Regions from separate parts of the Parashewanella sp. 2210YD4-3 genome, predicted to be linked through region 4. Evidence: predicted binding sites of a transcription regulator. Region 4 holds the regulator's gene; each other region holds the start of a gene.
The links. The regulator sigma-54, encoded in region 4, starts transcription at its own class of promoters, with help from an activator protein. The targets are predictions, from matches to a motif close to GTTGGCACGNNNNTNGNNT.
Positions count from the first base shown of each region.

Region 1: a site for sigma-54 is predicted at 1,350-1,368, ahead of AC1EU0_RS16225 (YggN family protein). Genes of this name have one in related genera too.
Region 2: a site for sigma-54 is predicted at 1,753-1,771, ahead of AC1EU0_RS16700 (nitric-oxide reductase large subunit). Genes of this name have one in related genera too.
Region 3: a site for sigma-54 is predicted at 1,842-1,860, ahead of flhA (flagellar biosynthesis protein FlhA). Genes of this name have one in related genera too.

Region 1 covers NZ_JBWQOG010000012.1:90,255-93,467, forward strand. Annotated here, with positions in the region: gene mutY (A/G-specific adenine glycosylase) at 1-396, opposite strand, end outside; gene trmB (tRNA (guanosine(46)-N7)-methyltransferase TrmB) at 504-1,220, shown strand; gene AC1EU0_RS16225 (YggN family protein) at 1,405-2,217, shown strand; gene AC1EU0_RS16230 (LysR family transcriptional regulator) at 2,495-3,213, shown strand, end outside.
Region 2 covers NZ_JBWQOG010000013.1:55,629-58,841, forward strand. Annotated here, with positions in the region: gene AC1EU0_RS16700 (nitric-oxide reductase large subunit) at 1-1,693, opposite strand, end outside; gene AC1EU0_RS16705 (PH domain-containing protein) at 1,912-2,355, shown strand; gene AC1EU0_RS16710 (hypothetical protein) at 2,437-3,213, shown strand, end outside.
Region 3 covers NZ_JBWQOG010000004.1:154,766-157,978, forward strand. Annotated here, with positions in the region: gene flhA (flagellar biosynthesis protein FlhA) at 1-1,799, opposite strand, end outside; gene AC1EU0_RS07905 (methyl-accepting chemotaxis protein) at 1,985-3,213, shown strand, end outside.
Region 4 covers NZ_JBWQOG010000016.1:43,267-46,479, forward strand. Annotated here, with positions in the region: gene lptB (LPS export ABC transporter ATP-binding protein) at 1-543, shown strand, start outside; gene AC1EU0_RS18365 (RNA polymerase factor sigma-54) at 610-2,091, shown strand; gene hpf (ribosome hibernation-promoting factor, HPF/YfiA family) at 2,133-2,432, shown strand; gene ptsN (PTS IIA-like nitrogen regulatory protein PtsN) at 2,435-2,878, shown strand; gene rapZ (RNase adapter RapZ) at 2,875-3,213, shown strand, end outside.

The DNA of each region.
Region 1 (3,213 bases), on a different contig from region 4:
ACCGAGTGAAAGAGAAAGAACTGCCCCTGCTGTTGAGCGACCGATACCGGGAAGGTCTAATACATCATAGAAGGACTCAGGAAATTCACCTTTGTGCTTATCTCGTATAAGTTGAGAAGCTTTATGTAAGTTTCTTGCTCTAGCGTAGTAACCAAGTCCAGTCCAATGATGGAGGACTTCATCTTGTTCGGCATTAGCTAAATCTAAAACACTGGGAAAGCTTGCCATGAATTTTTCAAAGTAGGGAATAACCGTAGCGACTTGAGTTTGCTGAAGCATGATCTCAGAAACCCATACTTTATATGGGGTTTTACTCTGCTGCCAAGGTAAGGTTTTACGTCCGTGAATATCGTACCAGTTGATAATACGATCTGAAAAAGAGGGTATTTTTGTCATGGCGGCAGTGTAATCGGCATCGATTAACGACACAAGGGACTTGCACTGTTTTTCACTTTGTAGATAATGCTCCATCTTTGATGAAATTGTTGAGAACAGAGGCAATAATGAGCGAAGTTACCACCGCTGAATTTAATGAAGAAGGTAAGTACCTTCGTAAAGTTAGAAGCTTTGTATTACGTGAAGGTCGTTTAACCAAAGGACAAGCCCACGCTATTGAAACTCAATGGCCGACAATGGGGTTAGATTATAGCCCTGAGGCAATTGATTTAAAGTCGGTATTTGGTCGTGAAGCAGACACCGTTCTTGAAATTGGTTTTGGTATGGGCGCCTCATTAGTTGAAATGGCCGCAAATGCTCCAGAGCAGAACTACATTGGTATTGAGGTACATCAACCGGGTGTTGGTGCTTGCTTGGCTAGTGCGGCAGAAGCAGAAGTGACTAACCTTCGTGTATACCACCATGACGCGATTGAGGTATTAGAAAACTCGATTGCAGATGGTTCGTTAGCACGCGTGCAATTATTCTTCCCAGATCCTTGGCACAAGAAGCGTCACCACAAACGTCGTATTGTTCAGCCTGAATTTGTTCAACTGTTAAGACGTAAGTTAAAAGTTGGTGGTGTATTCCACATGGCGACTGACTGGGAAAACTATGCAGAGCACATGTTAGAAGTGATGGATGCGGCTGAAGGGTATAAAAATCAGTCTAAAACGAAAGATTATGTTGAACGTCCAGAGCATCGCCCATTAACAAAATTCGAAGCGCGTGGTCAAAGACTTGGTCACGGTGTTTGGGATCTAATGTTCGAAAAAACGGTATAATTTACTCTATAATCATATTTACCAAGAGTTAGTATTTTTAACTAACTCTTGGTTTTCTAAATTCTTAATCATTTCTGTTTATTTTTCACTTTTAAAATACAATTCCTTTTAAAACATATGTTTATGTGTTTTGGCACAGTTCCTGATATAGCTTTGTCAACTGAATGATAAAAGGAACTTCACCATGACTTTTGCTAAAACCACCACTTCAATGATCATTGCTAGTTCATTTATGGCTTCCTCGGCTTTTGCTCATGATGAGCATCGTCAAGAATGTAATATCTCACTAAACTATGACATCACGGCTTCTTCAAATGAGTTAACTGTAAGTGATAATGGCAATGAACAATACCGCATTGTAGGTGATCGTTTATTTGTTAATGACAAACAAGTTGATTTAGATGCAGGTCAAAAACGTTTGGTTTCTGAATATCGGCAAGAGGTGGTTGACCAAGTTCCTCAAGTGATCGAATTAGTGAATGGGGCTGTAGAGCTAGCGTCTGATGCTATGGGGTCAGCACTTACTCCCCTACTTGGCGATGAAGCGGGTAGTAAGCTTGAAGAAGTTATGGAAAAGGTTCAAGAGCGTATAGGCAAAGTTGCATATCAAGATGGTAACTCTTATCACCTTGGTGCTACTGAATCTACGATTGATCAAGCATTTGACCAAAACTTCGAAGAAGAAATCGAAAATGCAGTGAAAAGCTCCATTGGCAGTATTCTTATGAATGTTGGTGCTGCATTAATGTCATCGGATGGCGGAAGCTTCAGTGAAAAACTGACCGCATTCGAGCAAAAAATGGAAACAATGGCGGAAGATTTAGAGACTAGTGTCGAAGCACAGGCCGCCGATTTTGAACAACAAGCTGATCAAATGTGCGATAACTTCAAGTCTTTGGCTAAATTAGAGCAAGAAGTAAGATTGGCGATTCCTGAGTTAAAAGCTTTACCAATAACTATTAACAACCAGAAAGTACATAAAGAACATAGTATTTAAGTTTTAAAGTAACCTTTCCCTTATATTATCTTCCCTTATCTCCTTGGAAGTTCAGGCGCTCTCGTAGCGCCTTTTTTTATTGATTCAGGTAAAGTACATCAATCGAAGTTTGAGTGTATACTCGTGATACTTGAAAATGCAACTTTCAGGGCTTATTCAGCGTTGCATTATTCGAGGCGTGAAAGTGCAGAACTAGCGGGCTAATTTAAGCTTTCACAACACAGAAGAATCAATGCTGAAATCTTGCATCTTCAGGTATCACGAGTATGGATTTTCAATGGCATTAAGTAATCAGCTGTTATTGTTTTTAGATGTAGTGCAACAAGGTTCATTCACGAAAGCGGCTGCTTTACATGATATGGATAGGTCATCTTTGTCAAAAAAAATAAAACAGTTAGAAAGGGATTTAGGGGTTACGCTGCTTAATCGTTCTACTCGCTCGTTTTCGTTAACTCATGCGGGTGAGGAGGTGCTGGCGACAACTAAAAAGTTAAAAGAAAACTTAGATGAAATAAAATATATTGCCAGCTCATATCAATCAGAACCCAAAGGCCGGCTGAGAGTTACATCTCCTATTTATTTCGGGCACGAGTATTTATCGCCTGTGATTGCTGATTTTATTAAGAAGTACCCGGAAATTGAAATTGAACATTCGATGTCAGATATAAAATCAGACATCATTACTGATAATTTTGATTTGGCTTTTCGTTTAGGAAAATTAGCAGATTCAAGATTGATAGCGAAAAAAATCGCTGATGCACATTTTGTTTTAATTGCGTCACGTGACTTTTATGAGACAAATGGTCGACCGAATACGCCTCAAGAAATTGAGAAGCTACCCTGTGTTATCTATAAAAACTCAGAAGTAACGCTAGACCAACTTACCTTAATAAATAAAAGCTCTAATGAGGAATACTCTAATATTCGGTTACATGGGCGTATTAAAGTCAGCAATGTCAGAACCTTAATCGATGCCGTTAGTGATGGTTTAGGGTT
Region 2 (3,213 bases), on a different contig from region 4:
GCGCTAACGGTACTACTTCTAATGCTGAGAAGATTGCGCCCCAAGCGATAACGGCAGTCGGTGCACCAGTGAAGTAAAGGTGATGCAAAGTACCAATCAAGCCACCCGTTAAGAAAATAACCGTTGCGAACAATACTGCACCGTTGGCACTTCTTGCTCTGATAAGGCCAAGACGAACCATCATCAATGCGATAACTGAAGTCGCAAAGGTTTCAAAGAAGCCTTCTACCCATAGATGAACCACCCACCAACGCCAGTATTCAGCAATCGCAAGGTTAGTGTGTTTGCCCATCATCAGACCTGCACCATAGAACAGACCAATGGCCACACATGATGCGTAAAGGATCCAAATAACAGGGCGCATTTCACCTTTATCGCCCAATGCTGGTTTGATAGCCGCAGTGACTAATGCCAACCAAATTAATAGACCACCGAGTAGCAGAACTTGCCACACGCGACCTAAATCAATGTACTCATAGCCTTGGTGACCGAACAAGTAGTTCATGTCTAGGTCGAAGTACTGTTGTACACCTAACCATTCACCTGTCATAGAGCCAAGTACGACAACAACCAACGCCACCCAAAGAACGTTGACACCGATTCTTTGGAACTTAGGTTCATATTTAGATAATGCTGGTGCGATATATAAACCCGTACCTAACCATGCAGTGGCAATCCAGAATACGGCCAACTGCGTATGCCAAGTACGTACGACTGAATAAGGTAGAATTTCAGCTAGAGGAATACCATAGAAATCTTGACCTTCTACCGCATAGTGCGCCGTAATTCCTCCTAAAAAGATTTGCAATAAGAATAAACCTATCGCAGTTACAAAGTACTTATAAACCGCTTTTTGTGATGGTGTAGGGTTTGTGAAAAAGAGAGGATCTTCTTTTGCAGGCTCTGGTAGTGGATCATGCTTAACGCTAGCGTGATACCACACTAGTGCACCGATACCCGCAATCAACATAACAATACTTAGAATTGACCAAACAATATTGTCAGAAGTCGGCGTATTCCCTAATTGAGGATCAAACGGCCAGTTGTTAGTGTAAGTATGGTCAAGCCCCGGACGCTCAGTGATTGCCGCCCATGCGCCCCAGAAAATGAAAGCCGAAAGCTTTTGACGATTTTCAGCGGTATTTACTGTTCCTTCTTTCATTGCGTATTGTTCACGCAATGGTTGCAGCGCTGGATCATCGCCAAATAAAGCGATGTAATGAGTTTGAAGTTGCTCAATCGCCTTGATACGAGTATCTGATAAGCGCACGAACTCTCGACCATTAGCATCTTTTTCAATGGTATTTTTGCGAATGTCTTCACGCAGTAACTGCTCAAGACCAGCTTGTTGAGAACTGCTCAATAATGAGAAGTCTTTACCATATTTCTGATTTGCAGTGATATTTAACCAAGCTTGTGCTTCGCGGTGTAGCCAGTCTGCCGTCCAGTCGGGAGCGACATACGAACCATGTCCCCAAATCGAACCTAACTGATGTCCGCCCATTGAGCGCCATACCAGCTGACCTTGTTCAACATCATTTTTACTGTATACCACTTGGCCATGGCTATCGGTATAGGCCTCAGGTATGGGTGGTTTTTCACGATAAATGTCACTGCCCAAACTGAGCAGTACGGTAAATGAAGCCACCAGCACCATAAGCAATGCGATGGCAGTGAGTTTTTGTTTATTCATAACAGCCCCTTGCGTTCCACTTCCCAAAAGCGATTTTCGAACTCTTGTTTGCGTAACTATTGCGGCTTTCATGCCAAGCTGTTAACTTATTGTTTTAAAAGGGTAACAATGAAATGCAACATAACGTTATTGTCAATTTAACACCCACTTAAACACTGTCTCTTTGACAGCTATGTCATATTGACAGCATTAAGTGATTTCATATTAGGGAGAATAAAATGAGCCACCAAAAGCAGTTAATTTTCCGATCAAAAGTCGATGTATGGCTGATGTTAGTGTTACTCATTACAGTGGTGGTTTGTACATTTGGTGCATTGCAATTAGCCATCTCTCAGTATTCATTAACTAACTTAGTGATTGGACTGTTTACTTTCACAATAGGTGCTGTATTTCCACTCTGGTTGTGTGCAAGGACGTATTATCGAATCGATGAGCACCAAAACAAACTGCTGATCCAAAATGGCCCTTTTCACTGGCGTATTCCTTTAAGCAAAATCTCTTCTGTTAAAGAAACCAGCAACCCATTAGCAGGCCCTGCATTATCGTTAGATAGAGTGGAAATTCAATATGGAGATGGCCAGTATGTATTAGTTTCACCACGTGAAAAGTCAAAATTTATCGAAGCCGTAAAAGGCTATATCAAACCTCAACAACAAGCGTAAGTTACGAGTGAACATAATTTAACTTGAGCAAAAAACACACTATTGTAAGGTAAAAGCCATAATTTCTTTATCTTGATGATTATGGCTGTATCTCCCATTTCAACTGTTCAACAATTATTAGACGCAAATAAAGCCTTAGATTCTACGATAGATAATGAATTGGGGTTCTTCTTAGCTAGAGATCGTCTATATTCTCTTGAAGAACTATCAAGACTATCAAAACTGGTCCAACGTAGGATTGAATACTTTTTTCACGTCAATATTTCAGAAAATCCGCCACATAAATCGTTTCCCGACAACATCTTCGAGCAAGAAAACGTCATTTCAATTATTTCAAATGCATTAGAAATGGCAGAAAAAGGGGATGAACATCAAGTTGTCGAAGGTCGCTTTCTTCACACAGCTGAAATGCTACAAAGCTACCTTATTTGCTCAGCGATAAATGGGAACATTGACGCTATTTCTGAATTTTTTGCAAAGGTTTCTGAAGATAGTTACACCAGCATTATTCAAACTGTCAGGTTATTTACGGAAGAAGACGATGATGACTTTGTATACAATTATCACTATTTTCAGCAAATGACCTATATTGCCACCGAGTTTATGAAAGAATATCGGCAAAAAAATGAAGAAGTATTATCACTTATTGAGTGGATAAATTCACAAACTGTCCCTGAAAGTGTACCTGAAAACAGCTTAGGTGATTGCCCGATTACATACAGACCATTAAAGCCTACAGATATCGTTGAGTTGCAGTGTTGGGATAGTTGGGAGCCAGTTTCAAAAACAGGTCTTATTGAGTGGCTCACAAGTAAATCCGCACCACTCAACCCTAAGAACAACAGTAAACTACTCAAA
Region 3 (3,213 bases), on a different contig from region 4:
GGTACTTCAGGTTCAGGTCCGGCAATTTCTTGCACAATCATTCGTTTCAATGCGATACGTACTGCTGCTGTCAATACTTCGGTATCTTGACTCTTAGGTGCGTATTCAATCAAAGTCTGAATAATGGTTCTTTGATCTCTAATTGAAACACCTTCCTCAAGTAGGTTTTGCATTACTTTTACAACAACACCAAGAGACAACACTTCAGGAATAAATCCATCCACCAATTTTGGAGAATTCTCTTTCAGAATATCCAATAATTGCTGCACTTCTTCATAGCCAAGTAGTTTGGCTGCATTGTTGGTTAATAGTTGGCTGATATGAGTTGCCACAACAGTTGCAGCATCGACTACGGTATAACCCAATGTTTGAGCATGCTCTCGCTGCTGAGGATTAATCCAAACGGCCTCTAGACCAAAAGCCGGATCCTTCGTTACGCTACCATCAAGCTGCCCGTAAACTTGACCAGGGTTAATGGCTAGCTCACAATCGTGCTGAATATCAGATTCACCTACGACGACTCCCATTAACGAAATTTGATAACTGTTTGGAGATAAATCCAAATTATCACGAATATGTACAGCAGGAACTAAGAAGCCAAATTCTTGAGACAGCTTTTTACGCACCCCTTTAATGCGATTTAGCAATTCACCACCTTGGTTTTTATCCACTAATGGGATCAGGCGGTAACCAACTTCAAGTCCAATAACATCTACATGACGAACATCATCCCAACCTAGCTCTTTAGTTTCAGATTGCTGAGGTTCGACAGCTTCGGCATTAGCCAATTCTTCTGCTTCTTTCAAACGTTGTTGATTACGACGATATATAAAATATGCGGCGCCACCAGTAAACAAACCAAAGCTTAAAAATGCTAAGTGTGGCATACCGGGAACTAAGCCCATAACTGTCAACAAACCGGCTGCAATAGCTAAAGATTTATGATTGTCAAACATCTGACTCATCATCATTGAACCCATATCACCGGATTCATTTTGGCGAGTCACCATTAGTGCTGCAGCAATGGAAAGTAACAAACCAGGAATTTGCGCGACCAAGCCATCACCGATGGTAAGCAAGGTATAGATTTCAACAGCACTAGAAAAATCCAATCCATGCTGCACCATACCGATAACAAAACCACCAAGAATATTGATGATAAGAATCATGATCCCAGCAATTGCATCACCTTTTACAAATTTAGATGCACCATCCATCGCGCCATAGAAATCGGCTTCTCGGGTCACTTCACTTCGACGAATTCGTGCTTGGTCTTGATCGATAGTACCTGCATTCAAATCAGCGTCGATGGCCATTTGCTTACCTGGCATTGCATCGAGTGTAAAGCGAGCACTTACCTCAGCAATTCGACCAGCACCTTTAGTTACCACCACAAAGTTGATGATAATAAGAATGATGAACACCACTAAACCAACGGCATAATTACCACCGATTACGACATTACCAAAGGCTTCGATAACTTTACCTGCGGCATCACCACCGTTATGACCTTCAAGTAAAACCACACGAGTTGATGCGACGTTTAGAGCAAGTCGTAACAAAGTTGCCACCAACAACACTGCTGGGAATGCCGCAAAATCCAATGGTCGATTAGAATAAATAGCAACTAACATGACCACTAAAGCCAATGCGATATTAAAAGAAAATAAAGTATCGAGCAGCAACGGAGGCATTGGCAGAATAATCATCGCCATCGCTGCTAATACAAGAATGGGTGTCCCGATCCCTTTAATATTCGCTGCATTTAACTGCTTAAATCGACCTAATACGGCATTCATTCAAAAACCAATGTTTGACACTTTTTAATAATAAAGAGTTAAAAGCAAGGAATGAGCCAAAAAGAGGTAAATTTGGCTAGTTGCGCAAGGATTAATCGATTGTGCATTAGTTCACAAAATTTAGTTAATAAACTCTTAGGCGATGCCGATAACCAATTACGATTTCGAATTTTTAAAGCAATAATATGAAGAGTACCCTGTCGATTCGCTCTCTAGTCCTTCTTTGTTTGGCGTGTATTTTTTTGACAGTCTTGGTGTTCACCTTTTGGTTTAATGCCAGCACCCAAAGGGAAAATCTAGAAGAGTTTGCTCAACAACACACCCATAGTGTGACAAAGTCTTATTTTGACTCCCTTAATGCCATGATGCTTACAGGTAGCATCAATAATAGAGAAATGATTCGCGAGCGGCTAATAGCAGAGGACGAAATTAACGATATTCGTATCATTCGTTCACCAGTGTTAAGTAAGGTTTTTGGCTCAGGTTTAGCGAGTGAACAAGTCCAAGATACGTTAGATCAGCGGGGAATTAATGGGCAAGTCATTAACGAAATTCGTAAAACACCTAATGGCAGAGTATTAACCCGTATCGAGCCTATTCTGGCCCAGTCAAACTACCAAGGTGTGAATTGCTTAGGCTGTCATCAAGTTCCAGAAAATACTCAACTAGGTGCGTTAAGAATCGACTACTCTCTGGCCGCCGAAGACAAAGCTTTAAGTAGAACATTATGGACAACTGGACTTGTTCAGCTTGCTTTATTTTTTATTGCCTTTATTTTTACCGCCTATATTTTGAATAGAGTGGTCATTGCCCGTTTAAGAAGTTTGCGCCATGTAATGAGCACTATTTCTGACACATCAGACTTATCCCTTCAACTCAAAGATAATCGTGAAGATGAGATTGGAGCGGTTTCGACAGCATTTAACCAAATGGTTAAGCAAATTAATGATACTTTATGTTCTGTAGTATCTAACGCCCAACAGGTAACACAGTCTGCAATTGATATTAACTCGGTTGCCAATACCACCAAAAAAGAAGTCCAAGCACAGAAGTACAATACCGACCAAATGGCGACAGCTATGACGGAAATGGCCGCTTCTGCAGAACAAGTGAGATGCAATGCTGAGGGTACCGCATCACACTCTCAAAAAACCAACTCTCTAGCAACTCATGGAGAAAGCCAAACTCATGACGCAGTGAGTGCCATTGAAGGTTTAAGCCAAGAAGTACAGCACGGAGCGATGAGAATCCAACAGCTCGATCAGCGAACAGATGAAGTAGCGGCTGTTCTATCTGTTATTTCGGGTATTGCGGAACAAACTAACCTACTTGCTCTTAACGCAGCCATTGAAGCCGCTAGAGCAGGAGAGCAAGGGCGCGGTTTTGCAGTAGTGGCAGATGAAGTGAGAACCCT
Region 4 (3,213 bases):
ATCGACAGCGATGATCTCACATTAGATCCCATGCACATGCGCGCTCGTAAAGGTATTGGTTACTTACCACAAGAAGCCAGTATTTTTCGCAAATTGACCGTTTATGAAAACATCATGGCGGTATTAGAAATGCGTGCATCACTTAATCAACAACAGCGCGAAGAACAGCTAGAACACTTGCTTGAAGAGTTTCATATTACTCATATTCGTGACAGCTTAGGTATGGCTTTATCAGGCGGTGAACGTCGTCGAGTAGAAATTGCCCGTGCGTTAGCCGCGAATCCTCAATTTATTCTCTTGGATGAACCTTTTGCTGGGGTCGATCCTATCTCTGTGATTGATATTAAAAAAATCATTGAACAATTGAGAGATCGTGGATTAGGGGTGTTGATCACCGACCATAATGTTCGTGAAACACTGGATGTATGTGAGCATGCTTATATTGTTAGCCACGGCAGCTTGATAGCCGAAGGCACACCTGAAGCCATCCTTGATGATAAGCATGTTCGGGAAGTGTACTTGGGAGAACAATTCACGTTATAGTAGTGATTATTTTTAGGGAGCTTTCCCATGCGCCAACAAAAACAATAAGAAGGATCAGCGGTAACTATGAAAGCGTCGCTTCAGCTTAAGTTAGGACAACAGCTCACAATGACGCCTCAGCTGCAACAAGCCATACGCTTGCTACAGCTTTCATCATTAGAGCTACATCAAGAAGTTCAACAGGCACTTGAATCTAATCCATTATTGGAATTAGAAGAAGAACTGGCATCGACAAAGACTGAGTCAGAAACGGCACCTGAAGTCGAGCTGGATTCGCTAATCAATCAAAACGAAAGCCAAGATATAGTTGAGCCTGAGATTCCTGACACTGTAGAGTCCCTAAGCAAAGAAAAGCTGACTGAAGAACTGCCCATGGATACCACATGGGATGAAACCTTTACGGCTATGCCTACTTCTGGCAGTGGTGCTTTACCTGCTGATGACCTTCCGTTTCAAGGCGAAACCAGTGATGGATTATACGAACACCTTGAATGGCAAAAAAACCTCACGCCTTTTTCGAGCACGGACTACGCGATAGCCACTGCGATAATTGAAGCCATCGACGAGCGTGGGTATTTGACCCAGTCACTAGATGATATTTTAGAGGCTATGGGTGACCCTGAAATTGAAATGGATGAAGTAGAGGCGGTGTTAAAACGAGTACAGCATTTTGATCCTATTGGTATTGCCGCTCGTGACGTACCAGAGTGTTTATATTTGCAACTCTCGCATTTTGACGACTTAACCCCCTATTTGGCTGAAGCGAAAAACATTATTCAGCATCACATTGATTTGATTGCTGTACGAGACTTTCGATCTTTACTGAAAAAAACTAAGCTTAGAGAACCACAACTCAAAGCTGCGATGAATTTGATCCAGAGTTTGGACCCAAGGCCGGGATTGAATATTGGCCGTAAAGACGATGAATATGTAATACCTGATGTGTCTGTCAGTAAAAAAAATGGGCGTTGGCAAGTGGAATTAAATCCAGATGTGATGCCAAAAATAGGACTCAATCAGCAATATGCCGCGCTGGCCAAAACCAGTCGAAGTAGAGATGATACCCAATTTGTTCGCGGTCACCTGCAAGATGCTAAGTGGTTTATTAAAAGTTTAGAGAGCCGTAACGATACATTATTAAAGGTGTGCAATTGTATTGTAAAAAATCAGGTCAACTTTTTTGAACATGGTCCTGAAGCTATGAAAGCGATGATTTTGAATGATGTCGCTGAAGAAATTGAAATGCATGAGTCGACGATATCGCGAGTGACGACACAAAAATACATGCACACTCCAAGAGGAATTTTTGAACTGAAATACTTTTTCTCTAGCCATGTTGGAACCGATGATGGCGGAGAATGTTCTTCAACAGCGATTCGAGCGCTAATCAAAAAACTGGTGGCAGAAGAGAATCAGAAAAAACCGCTCAGTGATAATAAGATTGCGCAACTGCTAGGAGAACAAGGGATCAAAGTGGCAAGACGAACCATCGCAAAATACCGCGAAGCGATGATGATCCCACCATCAAACCAGCGAAAGAGCTTATGATGAAATAAAGCGGCAGTTAACAACGACAGGAGGCAATGGATATGCAAATCCGGATCAATGGTCAACAAAATGGTCAGCAGTTGGATGTTACTGAATCACTAAAAGAATATGTCAGCGGGAAAATGGCAAAACTTGAACGTCATATCGAACAGATCAATAATGTGCGCATCGTACTCAATGTTCGAAAAACAAATCAAACTGCAGAAGCCAGTTTGGTCTTAAATGGCAAAGAAGCCTATGCCAAATCACAACATGATGATATGTACGCGGCTATCGATTTATTGGTAGCTAAATTGGATCGTCAAGTGATCAAACATAAAGAGAAGTTGATAAAATATTAACGATGGAATTAAACATCATTTTGAAGCCGGAATGCACCACTTGTGCAACGCCTGGCAGCAAGAAGAAAGTACTGGAAATGATCAGTGACTTAGTCGCTTCGCAGTATCCTGAACTTTCTTCTCAAGAAATCTTTGAAAGTCTACTCACCCGTGAAAAAATGGGCAGTACCGGCATTGGTAACGGAATTGCCATTCCTCACGGTCGATTAGATAACATTGATACCCCAATTGCGGTGTTGATCAAATGTGAGCAACCCATCGCCTTTGAAGCCATTGATAAACAGCCGGTGGATATCTTGTTTGCGCTGTTGGTGCCGTCTGATCAATGCCAGCAACACCTCAGCACCTTATCGGCTATGGCTGAAAAGCTCAGTGATAAGCAAACGCTAAAGCAGTTACGTCGTATTAATGATGAACAAGAACTCTATGAGGTGATCACTGCATGAAATTAGTCATTGTTTCAGGTAGAAGTGGCTCCGGAAAATCGGTTGCACTCAAAGTACTTGAAGATTTGGGCTATTACTGCGTTGATAATCTGCCTATGACTTTGTTAGGTGGTTTAATTGAAGAACTAAAACCGAATCAGGAATTAGTGGCAATCAGCGTTGATGTTCGTAATCTACCTGAACAAGACAAAGTATTTGAGCGCCAGCTTAAAAGCCTGACTGGGATTGAAATTCTTAGCTTTTTTATCAGTTCGAGCGATGATGTTTTACTAAAAAGATATACCGAAACTAGGCGTTTACATCCGCTGGCATATCAATGTAAAAGCTTACCAGAA